One region of the Streptomyces sp. DSM 106670 genome, then DNA from elsewhere that is predicted to be linked to it. Evidence: riboswitches for the same ligand, from Rfam matches in the RefSeq annotation. Region 1 holds a riboswitch; the other holds the start of a gene.
What was found. Region 1 has a riboswitch for cyclic di-AMP ahead of ACSMXR_RS32665 (M23 family metallopeptidase). Riboswitches for the same ligand answer to the same signal wherever they lie in the genome.
Positions count from the first base shown of each region.

Region 1 (11,724 bases):
CCCAGATGGTCGTGGTGCCGCTGCTCCAGAAGCACCGGATCCTCACCCAGGTCTCCGGCGACCACCTGGAAGTGATCAAGCTGATTCCGCCGCTGGTCATCGGGGACGCGGAGGTGGACCGCTTCGTGGCGGCGTTCACGTCCGTCATGGACGACGCGCACAGCGGCGGCGGACTGATGTGGGACTTCGGCCGCACCCTGGTCAAGCAGGCCGTGGCCAACCGCTGACGGGTGCCGCTTTGCCTCCGGGGCAAGTTATTTGCCCCGGAGGAAAGATCCTGGCCCAATGGATCCATGAACCCTCCGGACGAAGGGGTGCCGGACGAGCTCCCCGGCGTCGCACCCCGACTGCGTGACCTGCGCCGAAGCCGTGGTCTGACCCTGGAGACCGCCGCCCGGCGGGCCGGGCTCTCCCCGGCCCATCTCTCCCGGCTGGAGACCGGCCGCCGACAGCCCTCGCTGCCGATGCTGCTGGGGCTGGCCCGTATCTACGGTACGACGGTCTCCGAGCTCCTCGGCGAGCAGCCGCCCGAACGGGACGCGATCGTCCGCGGCGGCGGCTTCGAGGGGGCGGAGGCGGACGGCTGGATGTACCGGCAGGCGGGCGGCTCCGGCCGCGCGATGCAGGCCCTGCGGGTACGTGTTCCGTACGGGGCCCAGGGCGACCTGGTCCGGGTCCATCCCGGCGAGGAGTGGCTGTACGTGATGGAGGGGCGGCTGCGGGTCGGGCTCGGCGACACCGTGCACGACCTCGAACCCGGCGACAGTGCCCACTTCGACTCGCTCACCCCGCACCGGATCGCGGCCGTCGACCGCGGCGGTGCGGAGCTGCTCTTCGTCCACACCCTGCTGCAGAGTCCCGCCGCCGAGCTCTGCCTCGGCAACGCCCTCCACGCGCGCTGACCGGCCGTCCCCGCCGGCTCCATCCTTCGCTCCACCGGCCGTGAGGCCGACAGAGAGGACCGTCATGTCCGATTCCGAACACTACGACCCGCTGGGCCCCGGACGCCGCAAGGACGAGGACCCGCAGGAGAAGCGGATGCCGCGCGGCGTCATCATCCGGCTCTTCGCCTATCTGGTGGCGGGCCATGTCATCGCGGCCTTCCTCTACCTGCTCTTCGTGGTGGCCGGGAGCAAGTGACGGCCCGCGGCCGGCCGGGTCAGTCCTGGTCGAGCAGGCGCTCGCGCAGTCGCTCCCGGGTCCCGGAGGAGATCTTCAGCCCCTCGGTGAGGTAGCGGTCGGTCGTGCCCCAGTTCTCCTCGATGGTCGCGAAGGCCGCCGCGAGGTAGGCCGGCCGCGCCCCGAAGAGCGGGTCGAGCAGCTCCAGCACCTCGGGCGACATGCCGGCCGCGGAGGCGTCGGAGCGCTTCACGTTGTAGCGGCGGTGGAGGTCGTTGGACTTGAGGTAGTCCTCCTCGATCGCCTCCACCTCCACGCCGACCGCCAGCAGGGCGACCGCGATCGAGAGGCCGGCCCGGTCCTTGCCCGCCGCGCAGTGCATCAGGGCCGGGACGCTGTCCTCGGCCAGCGCGTGCAGCACCCGGCTGTGCTCGGCGGTGCGGTCCTCGATCGTCGCGCGGTACATCCGGATCATGCGGTCGACGCCCTTGCCGTCCGCGAGGACCGAGCGCAGCTGCTCGATGTTCCCGTCGCTCACCAGCCGCCAGAACTCCGCGCCGTCGGCCGGGTCGGAGAGCGGAATGCTGACATTGCGGACACCGGGCAGCTCGATGTCGTAACCGTCGAGGCGGTGGTCGGCGGAGTGCCGGAAGTCGAAGACCGTGTGCAGTCCGAGCCCGCCGAGGAAGGCCGCGTCCTCGTCGGTGGCGTGCGCCAGGTGGCCGCTGCGGTAGAGCCGTCCGAAGGCGGTGCGCCGCCCGTCCGTGGTGGGGAGCCCGCCCACGTCGCGGAAGTTGCGGACTCCGGTCAGCACGGTCTCTGTCGGCGGGACCTGCGGCACCTGCTGCGTCACGGTGGCTCCTGGGATCTCTGGCGTCGGCGCGGCTCGCCGGCGAGGGCGCTCCCGTGACGATACGACATCGATTCGACAGAAAATCATCACGGTCGCCACCCCGTCGCGGGGTGCCGTCGAGGCCGGGCTGACCCGGCGTCAGGAGCGCTCTCGGCGGCATGTCCGTATTGGTGTATTTCGCAGAACATGCCCCGCTAATGGGGGAGATGGGATTCCGGAGGTGAGCGGGATCATATCCGTGACGGACCGTGGCGAGGGCGCCCGGGGGTATTCCCGTTGCCCGTACGGAAATCCAAGATCCGTAATCCACGGAGTGTGACGGGAAATCCGGGGCGATATCGAATCGATGATTCCGGCGCGCAACCGATGGCTTGTTCCGCTCGTCCTGACCGGTTTACGGTCGCCGCAATCCGGACGGACCGCCTAATCCTGCCGCCGCCCGGAATTCGCACCCACCCACTCACGTGTGGCAGGAGCGGGGGAACCAGGTAAGCCGCCGATCCGGAGCGATCCGGACCGGCTCGGGGTGAAGTCGCCGCAACGCGACCGGGCATCTCCAGCCCGAACCCGACAGCTCACCTCGCAGGCGCCGGAGAGGAAATTCCCCATGCCCGCAAAGGGTAAGCACCGTCGTCCGAAGTCCGGCCCGATCTCCCGCGGCGTCCTCGTCGCGGGCACCGGCGGCGCCGCACTCGCCCTCCCGCTCATCGGCGCCACCGTCGCGAGCGCCGCCGACCAGGCCGCTCCCGCCGCGAAGCCCGCCGCCGCCTCGGTCGCCGCCGCGCACACCGCCCCGTCGGCCGCCCCCGCCGCGTCGAAGGCCGCCCCGAAGACGTACTCCGTCGTCTCCGGCGACTACCTGTCGAAGATCGCGGCCGAGCACCGGCTCAAGGGCGGGTGGGAGAAGCTGTACCAGGACAACCGCTCCACCGTCGGCGACAACCCCAGCCTGATCCACCCGGGCATGAAGCTGACCCTCGGCGCCAAGGGCTCCGCCCCGGCCGCGAAGTCCGCCGCTCCCGAGGCCGCCCCGAAGAAGGCCGCTCCGGCCCCGAAGGACGCGCCGAAGGAAGCCCCGAAGGGCGACACCATCTCCGCCGACGACTCCGAGGGCTCCGGCGACTCCGCGCAGACCGGCTCCTCCGAGGCCACCGGCTCCGGCTGGTCCGCCCCGCTGGCCAACCCCAACGTCACCACCCAGTACCGCGCTTCCGGCGCCAGCTGGTCCAGCGGCTACCACACCGGCTCGGACTTCCAGGCCGCCTCCGGCACCCCCGTCCTCGCCATCGGACCGGGCACCGTGGTCTCGGCCGGCAACAGCGGCTCCTACGGCAACGAGGTCGTCATCCAGCACGAGGACGGCATGTACTCGCAGTACGCCCACCAGTCCTCGCTGAACGTCTCCGTCGGCCAGACCGTCACCGGCGGCCAGCAGATCGGCCTCTCCGGCTCCACCGGCAACTCCACCGGCCCGCACCTGCACTTCGAGGTCCGCACCGGCCCGAGCTACGGCTCGGACGTCGACCCGATCGCGTACCTGCGTCAGCACGGCGTCTCCGTCTGACCGGACGCGGCCAGAAGTATCCGAGGGGCGGTGCGCGGCGGCGCACCGCCCCTCTCTTTATTCCGGCTTTACCAAAACCTGACCGGGTGGTCTATCTCACCACCCGTCAACCCCGTATTACGGTCGCGTAGGTCACATCGGACGATGCAGGATAAGTCCTTGTGGCAGACGATTCGAGAAACAACCAGCAGCACATCATCGGGTCGTACGCGGCGATTGGCGACAGTTTCACCGAGGGCGTCGGCGACCCCGGCCCCGACGGGACCTATCTCGGCTGGGCGGACCGTTTCGCGGTCCTCCTCGCCGACCGGCTCCCGGCCCCCGACACGGAGGCCGGCCCCGAGGACTCCTCGCACGGGGACTTCCGCTACGCCAATCTCGCCGTACGAGGACGTCTCCTCGACCAGATCGTCGAGGAGCAGATCCCCCGTGCCAAGGAACTGGCCCCCGACCTGGTCAGCTTCTGCGCGGGCGGCAACGACATCATCCGGCCCGGCACCGACCCCGACGACCTCGCCGAGCGCTTCGAGCGGGCGGTCGCCGACCTGAGCAACGCGGTCGGCACGGTCATGGTCACCACCGGCTTCGACACCCGCGGCGTTCCGGTGCTGCGCCACATGCGCGGCAAGATCGCCACGTACAACGTCCATCTGCGGGCCATCGCCGACCGCTACCAGTGCCCCGTGCTGGACCTGTGGTCGCTGCGCTCGGTCCAGGACCGGCGCGCGTGGGACGCCGACCGGCTGCACCTCTCGCCCGAGGGCCACACCCGCGTCGCCCTGCGCGCCGCCCAGGTCCTCGGCCACGACGTGCCCGCCGACCCCGACCAGCCGTGGCCGCCGCAGGCCCAGCGCAGCCCCTTCGACGAGCGGCGCGACAACATCCAGTGGGCCCGCGAATACCTGGTGCCGTGGATCGGGCGACGGCTGCGCGGCGAGTCCTCCGGCGACCACGTCGAGGCGAAGCGCCCCGACCTGCTGCCGCTGTAGCGGCCGGGTCGCTCAGGGCTCCAGCAGAGGCAGCGCGCGCCGGGACGGGTTCGGCACCACGAGCCCGTCCGGCGGCGTGCCTCCGCCCGGCGGGCGCCCCGCCGGTATCCGCTCCAGGACGCCGCCCGCGAACACGTCGTACAGCGGCAGCGACTCCAGATGCACATAGCCGATGTGGCAGTCGCACACGGCGAGCGGACAGGCCCGGGGGCCGAGCGCCCGGCGGTAGCTGCCGTCGTAGAGATTGCCCAGCTCCGCCTTGACGAAGTGACAGCGCCGCACCGTGCCGTCGCCGTCCACCGAGATCACCGACTCGCCCGTCCGGCAGGGCAGCCCCGCCGAACGGTGCGGATCACGGCTGTAGGGGAACAACGGATCCAGCTCCGTCCAGCGCGCCGCCTCCTCGTCGGTGTACGTGTGGCCCTCGGCGGCGTTCACCCAGAGGTAGACCTCCTCGGGCAGCGCCGCCCGCAGTCGCCGGGCCTCCTCCAGATGCTCGTCGAACCCCACCACGCCCACGCTGTAGCGGATTCCCTTCGCCGACAGATCCCGGCATCTACCCAGAAACCGGTCGTACGGGGTCTGCCCCGGGTGGTACGTGCACCACAGCGCGATCCGCTCCGGATCGGCGTCCGCCAGCCAGTCGGTGCGGCCGCTCAGGTTCGTCTGGATCGCGACCCGGCCGATGTGCGGCAGCCGCGACAGCTCCGTCAGCGCCCGCCGGTACCAGGAACGCACCAGGCCCTCGCCCCACGGGGTGAACAGCACGGACAGCCGGTCACCCGTCTGCGCCGCCGCCCAGCCCGTGAACCGCTCCAACGCCTCCCGGTCCGCCGTGAGCTGCGCGCGACTGTCCCGCCGCTTGGCGAACGGGCAGTACGGACAGTCGTAGTCGCAGGAGGCGAGCGGGCCCCGGTAGAGAATCGTCAGGTCCATGTCCGGCTCACTTCCGCTCGTACGCGGCCATCGCCGCCCGCACCCCGGGCGAGAACAGCGCCGGACCCAGCGCGTCGGAGTGGGCCAGACCCGACGGGGACAGCCGCAGCAGCCCCTCCGGGGCCGAGGCGTCCAGCCAGCCCCGGGCCGCGAACTCCGCCAGCTCGGCCGGGAAGTCCGCGCCCGGATCCGTACCGAACCGCGCCCGGTACTCCGCCACCGGCAGCCCCGCCGCCTGGAGCAGCGACTGCAGCAGATGCCGCCTGCGCGCCTCGCCGGAGTCGACATACCGGCCGACCTCGGCCCGGGAGAAGTCCTCGGTGGCGGTGAAACGGTCGATGATCGACCGGATCTCCCGCATGTCCACCGCGTAGTCGAAGGAGTAGTGCAGGGCCGCCGTGTACGAACGGGCCCCGCAGCCCAGGCCGATCATGCCGTCGGTCTGGCAGGCGTAGTCCTCGGGACCCTCCTGCTCCCGAGGGGCGTCGGTCCGCCGGAACATCCGCATCGACACCTGCTCGTAGCCGTGCGCCAGCAGATGGTCCCGCCCCACCGCGTACAACCGCAGCCGCTGCTCGTCCCGGGCGGCGTCCTCCAGGGCCTGAGCCTCGGCGCCGGCCGCCGCGCCCAGGCGGTGCAGACCGGTGAGCGGGCGGACGTACAGCGGATACAGATACAGCTCCTCCGGCCGCCAGGCCAGTGCCGCGTCCAGCGAGGCGAGCCAGCTGCGCTCGGTCTGCCCGTCGATGCCGTAGATCAGATCGATGTTCAGCACCGGGATCCGGGCCTCGCGGATCCGGCCGAGCGCCGCCTCCACATCGGCCCGGCGCTGCGGGCGGACCGCGGCCCGCGCCTCCTCGTCCACGAAACTCTGCACACCGATGCTGATCCTGGTCGTGCCCCGGTCGGCCAGCACCGCCAGCCGGTCGGCGGTGGCGGTGGCGGGCGAGGTCTCCACGGACAGCGGGACCGCGCTCAGGTCGGCGCCCATCCGCTGCTCCGCCACGTCGCAGAGCCGCTCCAGCTCCCCGGCGGTCAGGAAGGTCGGCGTGCCGCCGCCGAACGCCGCCGCCGCGAACCGCACCGGCTCCTCGTCGCCCAGGGCCTCCCGCACGGCCACGGCCTGCCGCTCCAACGCGTCCAGATAGCGCGTCGTCAGCTCCTCGGGCGCGCCGATCCGGGTGAAGAGGTTGCAGAAGCCGCAGCGGACCTCGCAGAACGGTATGTGGAGATAGAGGGAGAGCGCGTCCTTGGGCTCCGCCGCCCACAGCGACCGCAGCGACGGGCGGTCCGCGAGCGGCCGGTAGGCCGTCTTGTGCGGATAGGCGTAGACGTAACTCTCGTACGGCCGGACGGCGGGCGGCGCGGGAGTGCTGGTGGTGAGCGTCATCGGTCGGCCCCCCGGTTCTGGCGGTGCGGGTTCGAGCGGTGCGGGTGGTTCGAGGAAGAAGTGGGCGTACGGGACGGTCCAGACGGCCGGGTGGCCGAGCCGGTGACCGGTGTAGCCGTCGTCGCCGTAGGCCGTGCCGTGGTCGGAACAGACGATCGCGAAGCAGCGGCGGCGGCTGCTCGCCGCGGCGAAGAGCCGGCCGATGTGCCGGTCCACGTACTCCAGGGCCGCCGCGTGCGTGGCGCGTGAGTCGCCCGCCGCGCGGGTCGCGCCGGGCAGATGGAACCAGTTCGGCTGGTGCAGGGCTGACACATTGACGAAGAGGAACAGCCGCTCGTCCCGGGGGAGCGCCGCGACGACCTTCTCCGCCCTGGCCACCTGCTCCTGGAACGAGGTGGGCGAGGCGACGCCGAAACCGGGCTCCCAGTGGCTCTCCTGGAACATGCCGGGCAGCACCGAACCGAGCGGCCCCTGACGGTTGAAGAAGCCGACCCCGCCGATACACACCGTGCGATAGCCCTCGGCGGCCAGCCCCGACACCAGATCCGGCGTGTCGAACACGAACGTGCCGTCCGCCGTCGTCTCACTGCCCGCGAACCGCGCCGCGAACAGCCGCGGATGCGGCCCGGGGGAGGCGGGCGTCGGCAGGAACCCGGCGAACATCGCCTGGTGCGAGGCGTAGGTGAAGCTGCCCGGAGCGTGCCGCTCCTCCCAGCCGCCCCCGGGCAGATGCCGGGCGAGGTTCGGGATGCGCCCGGCGGCCGCCAGCTCGACGGCCACGTCGTGGCGCAGGGTGTCCAGGGTGACCAGCAGCAGATCGTGGCTGCCCACGACCTCGGCCATGTCGGGCCGCCCGGAGCCGCCGGGCTCGTGGGGCGCGGGGGGATCAGGAAGCGGTGACGGCACGGTGGTTCCTTGCTCGGTCCAGTACGGCGGCGACCTGCGCCGCATAGGTGTCCAGGCCCTCGGCGCCGCTGCCCGGCAGACCGGTCAGTCCGGGCAGCAGATCGCCGAAGGCGTTGACCTCGCCGACGGCGAAGCGCCGCCAGCCGGCCGTGGGCAGCAGATCGACGCCCACACAGAGCGTCCCGGGGAAGCAGGCCGCGGCCCGCTCGCACAACGCCAGCGCCTCGCGCCAGGAGCCGCCCGCCGCCGCCACGGCGGCCCGGACCTCGCCCAGGTCACCGCGCGCGCCGCCGAGATGCAGATTGGTCATGGGGCTCGTGCTCGTCCGCACCACGGCGTGCGTCGCCCGGCCGCCGGTCACCACGATCCGCAGATCCGCGGCCCGCCCCCGCTGGGACGCCTTCGGCAGCCAGCGCTCGATGTGCAGCCCGTCCGGGGCCAGCGCGTCCACGATCGCGCCGACCTCCCGCTCCGAGGTGTAGCGCCGCACCCGCAGCGAGTTGAACAGCCGCCCCGACGCGTCCCTTTCCACCGAGGTGGTGGCCCGGACCCGGCCGGGGCCCGCCGTCTCCACCGCCAGCACCCCGGAGGCGGAGGAGCCGTGCGCGAGCTTCACGAACGCCCGGGGCATCCGGTGCTCGCGCAGCGCCTCCCGTACGTCGGACCAGCCGCGCACCGGCGCCGCCCCGGAACCGGAGGTCGGCGAGGCGGGCACGGAGATCCCCGCCCGGTCCAGCAGCCCGTGGCACAGCCGCTTGTCGAAGAGCACGGCGATGTCACCGGGGGAGCCCAGCACCTCGGCGCCCGCGGCCGTGGCCGCGCCCGCCACCGCCTCCACCGCGGCGGTGAACCGTGCGTACCACCGGGCCGAACCCTCCACCCGGGTCGGGTCATCGACCCCGCGGAGCAGCCGCTCCACCTCGGCGTCCTCACCGGGCGAATCGATCCGCACGCTCTCGCCGGGAGCGAACACCGGCTCGCCGCGGAGCACCTGGAGCCAGGACACGACCCGGGCCGCCGGGAGGCCGGCGGTGCGCACGGACTCCTCGAAGAAGGCCACGCGGCGGTTGCCCGGATTGCCGACGACCGCGAAACGCGGCTCCGGGCCGCCCCCGCCGCTACTCGCTGACCGCGACATAGCGTTCCGGTTCGTCGTCCTCGTCGTCCGGGTCGGCGTAGTCGTCCTCGGCCTCGCCGGCCTCGACGGCTGCGGGTGCGCACGCGGTCCTGATGCGGTCGACCATCGGGCCGGTGAGGTAGTGATGGCGGAGGTCGAGCAGGGAGAGGTGGCTCAAAGGCTGACCGTTGAGCAGTGCCTCGCCACCGGTGTCGCTCAGGGTGCCCATCGACAGCGCCAGGGTCTCCAGCTGGGCGACGACCGGAGCCGATCCCACGGCGGCGGCGATCTCGTCCTGGAACTCGCTGTTCTGCAGACCCAGGTGGCGCAGTCGCGGAAACAGGCCGCCCGCCAGGACCGGCCGGACATCGTCGATGGTCGCGTCGCCGCCGTACCACGTACTGCCGAACCACAGGTCCAGCCGCTCCAGCGCGGGCAGTTCGCTCGCGGCGACCGCCCGCACCAGCTCGCCGGGCAGACCACCGGACTCGAAGCGCAGCGACTTCAACGCCGTATGGCGCAGCGGCCGCAGCGCGAGTCCCTCCTGGCCGCAGCCGCGCACACCGAACTCCTCCAGTGACGGCAGCGCTTCGAGCACCGGAGTGATGTCGCACATCTTCAGCCAGGACACCTCGCACTCCTCGCCCACCACATCGGCGAGGAAGAGCGCGCGCAGGGCCGGGAAGCGTTCGGCGTGGGCGACGATCAGCTCCACCACCGGATCGAACGGCGTGTATTCGTCGTTCCACCAGGGGCCGATGACGAGGGCTCGGACCCGGGTCGTGTCCACCGTCTCCAGGAACTGCTCCCACAGAGCGGCGAAGCCGGCGTCCTCGTCGTAGTCGCACACCAGCCGCCAGGCCACCGCATCGGCGGCGGGCAGGGCGCCGGACGACGGCTCCGGAGTGTGGACCGGCAGGCCGTGGAAGTGCTCCAGATGCTCAATGCCGAGGTACGTCATGACGCTCTGCCCCTACTCCGAGACGGCGGTGTAGCGGCCCTCGACGCCCCGGTCGCCCCACGGCTCGCACTTCTCCGAGAGGTCGACCCGGACCCCGTGCGGCTCCAGGGCGGAACGGACCCGCTCCTCCATGGCATCGCTGAGGAAGTGGTGGTGGAGATCGAGGGCTTCCAGATGGGTCAGCGGCTGCCCTTCCAGCAGAGCGGCCGCCCCCTCGTCGCCCAGCGTGCCGTTCGAGAGGTCGAGCACCCGCAGCTGGGCGACGACCGGAGCGGAGGCGATGGCCGCGGCGATCTCGTTCTGGATCTCGCTGTTGCGCAGGCCCAGGTGGTTCAGCCGGGGAAAACGGGTGCCGGAGAGCAGCGGCGCGAGGTCGGCGACATTGGTGTTGCCCTCGTAGGCCGACACCCCGAGCCAGAGGTCCAGCCGCTCCAGCGCGGGCAGTTCGCTGTCCAGCACACCGCGCACCACCTCGACGGGCAGCCCGCCCGCCTGGATCGTCAGCGCCCGCAGCCGCTCGTGCTTCGTCGGCGGGAACAGCAGCTCGGAGCCGCCGCGCACCCCGAGCTCCGTCAGCGCGGGGAAGGCCGCCAGCAGCGCCGTCACATCCGACTGCTGGATCCAGGTGATCTCGGCCTCCTCCGCCTCCAGATCCCCGATGAACACCGCCTCCAGCGAGGTCAGCCGGTCGGCGGCGGCGATCAGCAGACCGATCGGCACGGAGGAGTTCTCCTCGTAGGCCTCGCCCCACTGACCGATGATCAGGGCCCGCACCCCGGCCGGGTCGACCGAGTCCAGGAAGTCGGCGAACTCCTCCTCCCAGGGCCGGTCCCGGTCCTCGTCGCCTCCGTACGGATCGACGTAGACGCGCCAGGCCACGGCATCCGCGGCGGGCCGGGAGCCCCCGTCGGTCGCGCGCTGGAAGTCGACGGCCGGAAGGCCGCCGAACTCGTGCAGATGCTGTGCACCGTACATGGCCCTGAGCTCCTGATCCTGGGGACGGCTGATGTCCGCAAGGTTTATCAAGCCGCACTGACAACGCCGCCGCCGGGACCCGATCCAGGCGTCGGCGGGGACTCGATCCGGGCGTCGGCGGGGCCCGTTGTCAGACCCTGCCCGTAGCGTTTTTCGCAGGGTCGGCACAGCGGGTGCCGCGACGAGGGGAGACGTCTGTGTACCGGCAGGGCGATGTACTGATCATGGAGCTGGACGAGTCGGCGGTGCCCGCCCCCTTCCTGGAGGCCCCGGGCGAACTGCGCGACGGGCGTGGGCGGCTGGTGCTCGCGCTGGGCGAGGTCACCGGGCACGCGCACGCCGTGCAGGGCCCCGGCCGGCTGATCCGGGAGGCGGGGCCGTTCGGCCCGATGCTGCTCCATCTCCCCGAGGGCGGACGGGTGGTGCACGAGGAACACGCGGTGATCCCGCTTCCCAAGGGCTGGTTCCGCGTCGTGCGGCAGCGGGAGTACGCACCGGGCGCGATCCGCATCGTGGCGGACTGACCGTTCCGCCGTGCCGGAGCACGCACGGACAGCCAGAGCGAACAGAGCCTTCCAGAACAGATCGAGCACAGCAGGGGACGGGACAACGATGCAGAACGTGACTTCCTGGCGGAGCGTGGCGGCGGCGACCGGCCGGGCGGACCGGGCGGCGGCCGAGGCCGGTGTGCGCCGCGCCTACCGCACCGCCGGCCTGGCCGAGCCGGAGCGGATCATCTGGGCCGCGTCGCCCCGGGCCGCCGTCGGGATCGTGGAGAAGCTGACCGACGCCGGACGGTCGGTGCGCGAGGAGGTCCGCACCCGCCCGTGGGCCGAGGAACGCCGCCGGATGTACGACGAGCTGGGCCCGGCCGGCTGGTCGGCGCTCTGGTCCGCCACCGGCGCCCAGCTGTG
Region 1 covers NZ_CM147704.1:7,384,446-7,396,169, forward strand. The annotation lists gene ACSMXR_RS32645 (aspartate aminotransferase family protein) at 1-227, shown strand, start outside; gene ACSMXR_RS32650 (helix-turn-helix domain-containing protein) at 294-902, shown strand; gene ACSMXR_RS32655 (DUF6126 family protein) at 967-1,140, shown strand; gene ACSMXR_RS32660 (tyrosine-protein phosphatase) at 1,160-1,972, opposite strand; cyclic di-AMP (ydaO/yuaA leader) riboswitch at 2,416-2,576, shown strand; gene ACSMXR_RS32665 (M23 family metallopeptidase) at 2,580-3,536, shown strand; gene ACSMXR_RS32670 (SGNH/GDSL hydrolase family protein) at 3,698-4,525, shown strand; gene ACSMXR_RS32675 (STM4011 family radical SAM protein) at 4,538-5,461, opposite strand; gene ACSMXR_RS32680 (STM4012 family radical SAM protein) at 5,469-6,851, opposite strand; partial or broken gene ACSMXR_RS32685 (STM4013/SEN3800 family hydrolase) at 6,879-7,694, opposite strand; gene ACSMXR_RS32690 (STM4014 family protein) at 7,738-8,895, opposite strand; gene ACSMXR_RS32695 (STM4015 family protein) at 8,876-9,835, opposite strand; gene ACSMXR_RS32700 (STM4015 family protein) at 9,848-10,810, opposite strand; gene ACSMXR_RS32705 (hypothetical protein) at 11,008-11,334, shown strand; gene ACSMXR_RS32710 (DUF6745 domain-containing protein) at 11,423-11,724, shown strand, end outside.

Region 2 (11,724 bases), 470 kb from region 1:
CGCCGCGGCCGCGAGCCTGGCCGTCACCGCCCTGGCCCAGCTGCCCGCCGCCGCGGCCCCGGCTCCCGCGCCGAAGTTCCTCGGCGCGGGCCAGCTGCCCGCCTCCCTCACCCCCTGGACCGCCGACCCGGTACGCCAGGGGCTGCCCGAGGATGGGTCCGTGTGCACGGCCGGGATCGCCCCGGCGGCCGGCACCCGCCACCGGGACTTCCGCACGGAGCTGGACACCAACGCCCGCCAGACCATCACGGTCGCCGCCACCACCGCCAAGGCCAAGACGCTCGCCGCCGAGCTGCGCAGCGCCCTGGAGACCTGCCTCGACCGGCTGAAGGAGCAGGACCCCGGCCTGGAGGGGGAGGCGTTCTACCAGGGCCGGATCAATGTCGAGGAGGGCGCGCACGTCTACAGCATCGACACGTCCCACCCGGAGGTCGGCTCCACCGACATCGGGCTCTACTCCGTGGGCCGCGACGGCCGCACGGTGACCGTCGTCGAGTGGGGGCAGCTGGGCGAGCTGGACGGCGCGCCGCTGGCGGGGTTCAAGAAGACGACCCGTACCGCCGTCGCCAAGCTGTACTGATCCCGCCTCCGCGACCGGCCGCCACAGGGGAGTGGCCGGTCGCCGGAGGTGCGGGGTACCCCGGATCGGGAGCATGCTGGCTGTGTGACCCGGCACGAGACGCCCCGGCATCCCCCGCCCGCCGGAAACGGGACCGCGGCCGGGGGATACGACGGTGACCGAGCGCCCGACGAGCTGTCGCTCGTCCTCGCGCAGGCCCTCGTCAGCGCCGTCGAGTCGAGCGACGGCTACGCGGGCGGCGTCTACCTGCGCAGCGGGACCTCCGGGCTGCTGCGGCTCGCGGTGCTCGCCGGACTGCCGGGCCCGCTCTTCCGCCCCTGGTGGCGGATGCACGTGAACCGCCCGTTCCCGGTGTCCGAGGCCTACCGCACCGGGCGGCCGGTGCTGCTCGGCGACGCCGAGGAGGCGATGCGCCGGTTCCCCCAGCTGATGGCCGGGCTGCCGTTCCCGTTCGGTTCGCTGTGGGTGCCGATCACCGGGCCCCGGGGGAGCCTGGGCGTGCTGGCCGTCCTGCGGGCCTCCACCCCCGGCAAGCCCGTCGCGCCCGCCGACGGCGACCGGCTGCACCGCCTCGGTCACCGGCTCGGGGACGCGCTCACCGATCTGGAGCGGCGAGGCGTCGACTGCGTATGGGAGGCGGAACCGGTTCCCGTGCAACTGCCCGCCGCCACCGCGCCCCCGGTACGGGTCGGCCGCTTCGACTGGGATCTGCACTCCGGGCGGGTCGCCGCCGACGACGACCTGTGCGGGATCCTCGGGTTCGCGCCCGTCGCCTTCCCGGGCACCGTCGACGCGCTCGCCGGACAGCTGGTACCGGAGGACGTCTACGGGCTGTGGGCCCTGGCCCGGCAGACGGTGGAGTCGGCCGAACCGGTCGTCCGCCGGATGCGGCTGCGCGGTCCCGACGGCCGGTCCCATCTGCTGGAGCTGTCCGGCCGCTGGACCCATCCGCACGGCGACGACTCCTCCAGCCATCTGACCGGCTTCCTGGTCGACCTGGGCGCGGGCCCCGTCGTGCCGGAGGCCGCCGACCGGCTGCCCCGGGGCATCCTCTCCCTGGACCGGCTGGGGCGGATCACGTACGCCAACGGCCTCGCCGAGGAGCTGCTCGGCCACTCCCGGGCGGAGCTGATCGGGCATGTGGTGTGGCGGGCCCTGCCGTGGTTCGGGCACGAGGCCTACGAGGACCACTACCGGGCCGCCCTGATCGCCGACGAGCCCGTCCACTTCCTCGCCCAGCGCCCGCCCTCACGCTGGCTGTCGGTGTCCCTGTACCCGGGCCACGACGGGGTGAGCGTCGTCCTCCAGGCGACGGACCAGCCGGCCTACACCCCCGGCTCCGTGACCTCGCCGGGGCTGGGCATCGGCTCGACCGCCGACCGTTCCTCCGCGCTGTACCGCCCGGTGGCCCTCGCCATCGCGCTGACCGAGGCGGTCACGGCCCGTCAGGTCTCCGCGGTGGTCACCGAGGAGCTGCTGCCCGCGTTCGGCGGCCGTCAGCTGGCCATCTACCTGCTGAACGAGCGTCATCTCCATCTGGCCTGGGAGACGGGGTTCCCGAAGGGGTTCCTCGACCGTTTCGACGGGGTCGGGCTCGACGTCAGCATTCCCGGCGTGGAGACCCTGACCACGGGCCGCCCGATCTTCTTCGAGTCCATGCAGCGCCTGGCCGAGGCCTATCCGGGCATCCCGATCGACGCGGACGTCGGGGCGCGGGCGTTCCTGCCCCTGATCGCCTCGGGTCGGCCCGTCGGCTCCTGCATCCTCGGCTTCGACCGGCCGCGCGGCTTCAGCCCGGAGGAGCGTACGGTCCTGACGGCACTGGCCGGTCTCATCGCCCAGGCCCTGCAACGGGCCCAGCGCTACGACAGCGAGGCGGCGCTCGCCCGCGGACTCCAGGACGCCCTGCTGCCGCACCGGCTGCCGGAGGTCGACGGCGTCGACACCCTGGGCCGCTATCTCTCCGGCACCCAGGGCATGGACGTGGGCGGCGACTGGTACGACGTCATCGAGACCGGCCGTGAACTCGCCCTGGTGATCGGCGACGTACAGGGCCACGGGGTCGCCGCCGCCGCGACGATGGGGCAACTGCGCAGTGCGGTACGGGCGTTCGCCCTCAACAACTACGACCCCCAGGAAGTGATCAGCGGTACCAACCGGCTGCTCATCGACCTGGACCCGGGGCAGTTCGCCAGCTGCTGCTACATCGCCCTCGACCCGGCGACCGGCGTGGCCCGCGCCGTACGGGCGGGGCATCCGCAGCCCGTGCTGCGGCGGCCCGACGGCCGGACGGAAGTGCTGGACCTGCCCGGCGGCATCGTGCTCGGGATCGACGGGCACGCGGCCTACCCGGTCACGGAGATGCGGCTCGACCCGGGCGCGATGCTCGCCCTCTTCACGGACGGTCTGATCGAGCGCCCCGGCACGGACATCGACGAGGGCATCGAGCGGTTGCGCGCCGGCATCGAGCACATCGGCGCGGTCTCGCTGGCCGAGACGGCCGACCGGGTCATCGGAGAGGCCCGAGCGGCCACCGACCGCCCCGACGACATCGCGCTGCTGCTCGCCGCCCGGTGGGCCGAGACTCCGACGGTGCGCGAGCCCCAGGCGGAGCGGACCTTCGGACCGGACCTGTGGCGCACGTTCCGGGGGCCGGGTCCGGGGCACTCCGCAGCCCCGGACCCGGCCCCCTAGAAGGCGTTCGGACGCGTTTGATCAGGCGTCGGCGGGGCGCTCGGCCGGCACGAAGGCCTCGGAGGCCTCCAGCATGCCCTCGCGCTCCACGACCTTGATCCGCTCACGGCCCTGGGCCGCGCCCAGCGCCTGCTCGTGGGCGTCCAGCTTGTGCCAGCCCTCCCACGTCGTGTAGCGGACGCCGCGGCCCTCCAGGAAGGCCTCGACGGCCTCCGGTGCGGGCGCGGCCGGCTCGGGCAGGCGGCCGGCGGCGCGGTCCTCCAGGACGCAGGCGACCGTCTCGTTGGCGTCGCCCTTGGTGTGCCCGATCAGACCGATCGGACCGCGCTTGATCCAGCCCGTGACGTAGACCGAGGCCATGTGCTCGTCACCGGCGATGACCCGGCCCGCCTCGTGCGGGACGGTGCCGGAGGCCACGTCGAAGGGGAGCTTGGGCAGCTCCTCGGAGTAGTAGCCGACGGCGCGGTAGACGCTCTGCATGTCCCAGTCGGTGAACTGGCCGGTGCCCCGGACATTGCCGGTGCCGTCCAGCTCGGTGCGCTCGGTGCGCAGCGCGGTGACCTTGCCGTCCTCGCCGAGGATCTCGACCGGGGACTCGAAGAAGTGCAGGAACAGCTTGTGCGGGCGGTCGCCGACGTCACGGATCGCCCAGTTCTCCAGGGTCTGCGCGACCATGTTGGCCTGCTTGTTCTCCCGGCGGGTGGCGATGGAGCCCTCGTCGTACTCGATGTCCTCGGGGTTGACGATGACCTCGATGTTGGGGGAGTGGTCCAGCTCCCGCAGCTCCATCGGGCTGAACTTGGCCTGCGCCGGGCCACGCCGCCCGAACACATGCACCTCCAGCGCCTTGTTCTGCTTGAGGCCCTGGTACACGTTGTCCGGGATCTCGGTGGGCAGCAGCTCGTCCGCCGTCTTGGCCAGGACCCGGGCCACGTCCAGGGCCACGTTCCCGACGCCGAGCACGGCGACCTTCTCCGCGGTGAGCGGCCAGGTGCGCGGGACCTCGGGGTGCCCGTCGTACCAGGAGACGAACTCGGCGGCGCCGTAGGAGCCGTCCAGCTGGATGCCGGGGATGTCGAGCGCCCGGTCGGCCTCGGCGCCGGTGGAGAAGATCACCGCGTCGTAGAAGGACCGCAGGTCGTCCAGGCCGATGTCGTGCGGGTAGCTGACGTTGCCGAAGAGCCGGATCTGGGGCTTGTCCAGCACCTGGTGCAGGGCCTTGACGATGCCCTTGATGCGCGGGTGGTCGGGGGCCACGCCATAACGGATCAGGCCGAAGGGCGCGGGCATGCGCTCGAAGAGGTCGATCGAGACCCCCGGGTCCTGGCAGACCTCGGATTTGAGCAGCGCGTCCGCAGCGTAGATACCGGCGGGGCCGGCTCCGACAATGGCGACGCGGACGGGGCGTGTCATGGCGTGGTGATCCTTCGGGGCGGGCGAACGCGGGCAGGTACAGCGTACGTCGGAGGTAAGGGTTGGCTTACTAGTCTCCACCCCACACCGTAAGCGATCGCCGCGCGGGCCCTTCGACCGCCCCCACCCAGAGTGTCCGATTGGCCCGTTTCGTTATGCCCATATGGTCGATTTGGTTCTTTTGCTCTGTCTATCCGTAAAGGGGTTTCCAGGCTTTTTGGTGCATTTGGCTGGGTCGGTTTTCGCCATTGCCGCAAGCGAGTGGTGAGCGTCACGTCCGAGGGGACGGACGCAGAAGCGGAGGCATCGGTTCCCTTCTGTGCGAAGAAAGTTGACGCCGTGACGGTGCGGCCCGATCCGGGAATTCCGCCATTCGATCTTGCGGAGAAAAGGGAATCCGGAATGCGGGGCTTGTTCTGTCCCGCGTTTCTCGCCTACGGTCACCGTCAATCCGGATGGAACGCCGAATCCTGCCGCCGTCCGGGAATCCGAAACCCACTCACGTACGGCAGGAGCGGGGGACCCAGGTAAGTCGCCGAACCGTAACCGGAACGGCTTGGGGTGAAGTCGCACGACCGTGCGGCCAGACATCTCCCGTCTGAACCCGACAGCTCACCTCGCAGGCGCCGGAGAGGAAAACCCCCATGCCCGCAAAGGGTAAGCACCGCCGTCCCCAGTCCACCTCGCTGCGTCGCGGCCTCGCCGCCGTGACCACCGGCGGAGCCGTTCTCGCGCTCCCCGTGATCGGCGCCACCAGCGCCTTCGCGGCCCCCGCCCCCACCGCCGCGCCGCAGGCCGTGGCCCCCGCCGCGGTGGCCGCCCAGGCGAATTCCGCCGTGAAGGCCGCGCCCGCCCAGCATTCCGTGGTGGCCGGCGAAACTCTTTCCAAGATCGCTCGCGAGCATTCCGTCAGCGGCGGCTGGAAGAAGCTGTACGAAGGCAACCGGAAGATCGTCGGAGAGAATCCCGATCTTATTCACCCGGGTATCAAGCTGACGCTCGGAAACAAGGCCGCCGCCCCGTCGGACACCAAGTCCTCCAAGGCTTCCACCGCCACCGCACGCGGTGCTTCGGCGGACCGCGCCGACCGTTCGGAGCGTACGAACATCGCCCCGGTGGCGAAGGTCGCTCCGGCCGCCGAGAAGGCCGTCACGTACAGCAACGACCTCGACGGCTGGATCAAGGAATCGCTCGCGGTCATGGCCCAGCACGGCATCCCCGGCACCTACGAGGGCATCCACCGCAACATCATGCGCGAGTCCTCGGGCAACCCGGCCGCGATCAACAACTGGGACTCCAACGCGGTCAAGGGCACCCCGTCCAAGGGTCTGCTCCAGGTCATCGACCCGACCTTCCAGGCCTACCACGTGCCCGGCACCTCGACCGACAGCTACGACCCGGTCGCCAACATCACGGCCGCGTGCAACTACGCCGCGGACCGCTACGGCTCGATCGACAACGTCTTCGGCGCCTACTGATCCTTCGCGCCCGACCCCGAGGAGGCCCCGGACCACACGGTCCGGGGCCTCCTCGGCATGCCGGTCCTCGTGCCGGGCGGCACCGGGAAGTTACCCCCAAGTTTCTAGTGACTTACCACGCGATCGACAGTAGAACCTGTTGCACTCTGTCGAGAGTGAGGGATGTCACATGAGTGACACTACCATGCAGGACAGCGGGGCCAAGGGCGTCTCGCGTCGAAGATTCATCACTGGAACAGGTTCTCTTCTGGGGGTCGCGGCGCTGGCCGGGACCACCGCCCCGGTGTGGGCGAGCCGGAGGGCGGCAGCGGCGCCGATCGGCTCCGGGGCCCATGTGCCGGTCCTGGTCATCGGCACCGGATACGGCGGCTCCGTCGCCGCCCTCCGGCTCGCCCAGGCCGGTACGGACGTCCACATGGTCGAGATGGGCATGGCCTGGGACACCCCGGGCGCGGACGGCAAGATCTTCGCCAACACCACCAGACCGGACGACCGCTCCTTCTGGCTGCGGACCCGGACCAAGCAGCCGCTGAGCAACTTCCTCGGCTTCCCGATCGACAAGGACGTCAACCGCTACACCGGCATCCTGGACGCCGAGGAGTTCGGCGGCATCACGGTCTATCAGGGCCGTGGCGTCGGGGGCGGGTCCCTGGTCAACGGCGGCATGGCCGTCACCCCGCGCCGGGAGAACTTCGGCGCGATCCTCCCGACGGTGAACGCCGAGGAGATGTACGGCACCTACTACCCGCGCGCCAACAGCGGGCTGGGCGTCACCACCATCGATCCCGCCTGGTTCGACACCGTCGACTGCTACCAGTACGCCCGGGTCGGCCGAAAACACGCGCAGCGCTCCGGCTTCCCGTTCCTCTTCGTGCCCGCTGTGTACGACTGGGACTACATGAAGCAGGAGGCGGCCGGAACTGTACCGAGGTCGGCCCTGGACGCGGAGATCCTCTACGGCAACAACTACGGCAAGAAGTCCCTCCAGAAGACCTACATCGACCGGATCAGGGCCACCGGCCGGGTCACCATCTCCCCGCTCCACAAGGTCACCACCGTCACCCCGGCCCCCGGCGGCGGCTACACCGTGCTCATCGACCAGCTGGACACCGGCGGCCGGACCACCGTCACCAAGACCGTGACGGCGGACAAGGTGTTCTTCGCCGCGGGCAGCGTCGGCACCAGCAAACTGCTCGTCGGCCTCAAGGCCACCGGCGCTCTGCCCCTCCTCAACAACGAGATCGGCAAGGGCTGGGGCGACAACGGCAACGTCATGTGCGGCCGGGCCAACCACCTCTGGGATCCGACGGGGAAGGTGCAGTCGTCCATCCCGACCGGCGGCATCGACAACTGGGACGCCGGCGGAGCGTTCGCCGAAGTCGCTCCGCTGCCCACCGGCATCGAGACCTGGGCCTCCTTCTACCTCTCGATCACCAAGAACCCCAACCGGGCGCAGTTCACCTGGAACGCGGCGGCGGGCAAGGCCGAACTGAACTGGCAGACGGCGTGGAAGCAGCCGTCCATCGACGCCGCGAAGACCATCTTCGACAAGATCAACCAGAAGGAGGGGACGATCTACCGCACGGACCTCTTCGGTGTGTACAAGATCTGGGGCGACCACCTCACCTACCACCCGCTGGGCGGTGCGGTCCTGGACAAGGCCACCGACAACTACGGCCGGCTGCACGGCTACCCCGGCCTGTACGTCATCGACGGCGCGCTGATCCCCGGCAACACCAGCGTGAACCCGTTCGTCACCATCACCGCGCTCGCCGAACGCAACATCGAACGGATCATCGCGACCGATCTGTAGGCGACCCACGAAAGAGCCCGGGGCCGGGAGTGCCAACCCGGCGGCCCCGGACTCCGTCAGTGACCGGGCAGGACGCACACCGCGTCGATCCCCAGCACATGGTTGAGCCGCCCGAACGCCAGCCACGAGCCGATGCTCATCGTCAGCTCCACGATCTCCGCCTGGCTGTAGTGCGCGGTCATCCGCTCCCAGAAGGCGTCGTCCAGACCGTGATGGTCGAGCGTGTACCGCTCGGCGTACTCCGCCGCGAGCCGGGTCCGCTCGTCGAAGGCGTCGGTCGTCCGCCACTCGGTCACCGCCCCGGCGAACTCCTCCTCGACCTTCGCCCCGTCCCGCTCGGTCCGCCAGTCCAGGCAGAACAGGCACCCGTTGATCTGCGCCACCCGCAGTCGCGCCGCCTCGAACTCCCGCAGCCCCAGCGTCGTGTGCTCGTAGACGGACATCGAGAACGTGGCGGCGGCCATCCCGATCCCGGGCACCATCTCCCCCCACACATAGCCGATGGGCTCCTGGCCCTCCGGAATATCGATGATCATGCCGGTCTCCTTCCCAGCCTGCCGACCGCAGGCCGCAGCGGAACGTCGAGCGCGTCGTACAGACCCGGCTTCGCGTCCACCAGCCAGTCGATCGCCGAGACGAGCCGCCCGACCGCGGTGGCGTTCCCGCCCGCCGACCGGTTCTCGCCCTCGTCGGACGCCTCGACCGTCACCTCGATACGGGGACGGCCCTCGATCACCACCCGGTGCGCGCCCACCCCGTCGGGCGGCGACGGCCAGTCCGGGGCGCACGAGGGGTGGATACGGGTGATGTGCTCGATGACGATGCGGGGCTCGCCGTCCACGATGCCCTGCACCTCGAAGCGCACCGCGCCCTGGGTGCCCGCCGCGAACGCGCCCATCGTGCGGGTGCGCACCTCCTTCTCCAGGGCCCGGCGGTCCAGGGTCTCGCGGATCTCGTCGAGCTCGACGCCCAGCGCCCGCGCCATGAGCCGTATCTGACCGCCCCACACCATTGTCGGAACGCTCTCCGCCAGCATCAGCGGCTGGTAGTCCATCGGGTGCCCCATCCCGATCAGATGGCGCACCGACTCCTCCTGCTCGTACGTGGAGTAGTCGAAGATCTCCTGGCAGCGGACGACGTCCACCTCGGTGCCGAGACCGCTGACCAGCAGGGGCAGGACGTCATTGCCCCAGCCGGGGTCGACGCCGGAGACGAAGAGGGAGCCGCCGCCCTCGGCGACGGCGGCCAGAACCGGGTCCCGCAGCTCCGGCGGGGCGTTGCGCTGGTCGTAGAGCGGATAGAGGGAGGGCGTGACGACCACCGCGCCGGCCCGGATCGCCCGGCCGATGTCGGTGAGGGCGTCGTCGGGACGGATATCGCCGGACGCCGCGTAGACCACCGCGCGGGGGCGGGCGGCCAGTACGGCGGCGATGTCGTCGGTGGCCGCGACCCCGAGCGTGCGCTCGAGACCGCCGAGCTCGCCGGCGTCGCGGCCGACCTTGGCGGGATCGTGCACGAGGACGGCGGCGAGTGTCAGTGCCGGATGGGCCGCGACGGCGCGGATCGCCGCGCGGCCGACGTTGCCGGTACCCCAGACAACCGTGGGAATCATGCGCGGAGGGTAGCTCCGGGGCCTTGTACTTCCCAGAGCCGTGACACCACCAAATCCGCCGCTCCACAAGGGTGTTCCCGGGCCGACGGGGGATCCGCCGACCCGGGAACCGTACCGGGGTCCTGCCGGGTCTAGCGCTTCGCGCGGGCGCCGCTCGGGGTGCCGGCGATGGTGAACTGCGAGCCGGGCTCGATCAGTACGTCGCCGTCGCGCGAGTCGGTGATCGTCACATCGGTGAGCGTCGCGTTGCCGCGGGCGCCGCCCATCGCGAGGATGCCGGATCCGTTGTTGGACTTGTCGATCCGGACGTTCTCGATCGTGACGTCCGGCATCAGCCCGCCGCCCGTCTTGAACTGGATGCCGTCATAGGTGGAGTCGATGATGTCCGTGTCGCGGATCGTGACCCCGGGGATCGGCAGATTCTGCGGGAAGAGGGTGATCGCGCCGAACTCCTGGTCCTCGTTCCAGAAGGCTCCGCCGGTGCGGTACAGCGCGTTGTTGGCGATCAGCGTCTGCCCGGAGAAGGGCAGCGGGTCGTGGTCGGTCGCCAGCATGATGGCCGGGTAGTTCATGGTGTCGGAGATGATGTTGTTCTCGATCTTGTTGCCGTAACCCCCGTAGATCGCGATGCCGTTGGCGCGCCACGGCAGCTGGATGGTGTTGTTGCGGAAGCTGTTGTCGTGGCCGATGTCGACGGACTGGTCCTTGACGTACTTGCTGGACCAGACGGCGAGCGCGTCGTCGCCGGTGTTGCGGAACGAGGAGTTGTAGACCGTGGAATTACGGGTGCCGTTGGCGAAGTTGATGCCGTCGGCGTAGGTGTTACGGATCCGCATGCCGGTGAACTCGACGCCGTCGCCCGGGTTCCACAGCTCCTGGATGTTGTCGAAGTCGCGGCCGGCCCAGACGCCCACGTTGGCGTGCTCGATCCAGACGTTGCTGATCTTCGTGTCCTTGCCGAACCGGCCGTTGAGCGCGACGCCGCCCTCGTGGTTGCCGTCGCCGCCGCGGATGGTGCCGGAGCCGAAGATGGCGATGTCGGAGATCTGCGTGTTCTCGTCGATGTCGAAGCCGAAGTTGCCCTCGTGCGGGTGGTTGATGCCGCCCGCCTCGTGCGGCGGGGTCAGCGTGTAGAGCTGGGAGTGCCACATGCCCGCGCCCCGGATCGTCACGTCCCGGATGCCGACCTGGTTCCACTGGCCCCGGTCGAGCGGGTCGTCGGTCAGGATCTTCTGCTCCTGGCGCCACTGGCCCGCCGGGATCCACACACAGTCGATCTCGCCGTTCTGGTTCGCCGTCACCGCGCGCTGGATCGCGTCCGTGTCGTCGATCCCGTCGTTCGCCACCGCGCCGTACGTCGTGATGGATACACAGCCCGACGGCTGCGACGACGGCGCCGCCACCTGCTCCAGGTCGATCAGGTCGATGACGTAGAAGGAGGCGTTGTCGCTCGCGTCCCGCTGGAGGCGGAACTTGGTGCCCGCCGGGTAGGTCTGGGTGAGCAGGGCGTGGGACTCGTCGAACAGCCGCCGGGCGTCGCCGCCGGGGGTGTTGGTGAGTCCCTCGGGGCTGTCGGTGTTCCCGTACAGCCAGCTGTGCTTCGAGGAGAGGTCGAGCTTGCGGACGAACTCGCCGTCGGCGTACAGGCTGATGGTCGCCTCGCGGCCGCCACCGCCCGGAGCGTCCGGGATGGAGTTGCGGACGACGACGGAGTTCGACGGGGCGGTCGAGGTGAACTCCACGAACTCACCGGTCGAGTCGAGCCGCACCGACTCGCGGCCGGAGGACTCGGTGGCGTAGTTGGTGTGCCCGAAGGTGCGCACGGCGTCGGACTGCAGCAGTGTGCCGTCGTACTCGGCGTCCTCCGCCTCCAGTTCGGTGTACGGCACGGCCGCGCCGCGTCCGACGACAATGGAGCGGGCGAAGACGTTGTTGGTCTCGCTGGTCTCCGCGACCAGGTTCGTGGCGTCCGCGGTGGCGGTCAGCGTCGCGCCGCCGCTCGCCGCCGTCCAGCTGCCGCCCAGGGTGACGTTCGCGGTGGCGCCCGCCGCGATGGCCGGGGTGGTGCCGTTGAGCGTGGTGGAGCCGACGGTCAGCCGGGTGACGGTGCCCGCGCTCACCGCGCTGGTGCCGC
Region 2 covers NZ_CM147704.1:7,858,537-7,870,260, forward strand. The annotation lists gene ACSMXR_RS34765 (hypothetical protein) at 1-580, shown strand, start outside; gene ACSMXR_RS34770 (PP2C family protein-serine/threonine phosphatase) at 665-3,274, shown strand; gene ACSMXR_RS34775 (FAD-dependent oxidoreductase) at 3,296-4,687, opposite strand; cyclic di-AMP (ydaO/yuaA leader) riboswitch at 5,172-5,326, shown strand; gene ACSMXR_RS34780 (transglycosylase SLT domain-containing protein) at 5,332-6,165, shown strand; gene ACSMXR_RS34785 (GMC oxidoreductase) at 6,335-7,978, shown strand; gene ACSMXR_RS34790 (carboxymuconolactone decarboxylase family protein) at 8,035-8,514, opposite strand; gene ACSMXR_RS34795 (NAD(P)H-dependent amine dehydrogenase family protein) at 8,511-9,590, opposite strand; gene ACSMXR_RS34800 (CARDB domain-containing protein) at 9,722-11,724, opposite strand, start outside.
Region 2: linked by a shared signal. The riboswitch ahead of ACSMXR_RS34780 (transglycosylase SLT domain-containing protein) and the one ahead of ACSMXR_RS32665 (M23 family metallopeptidase) in region 1 are both predicted to bind cyclic di-AMP.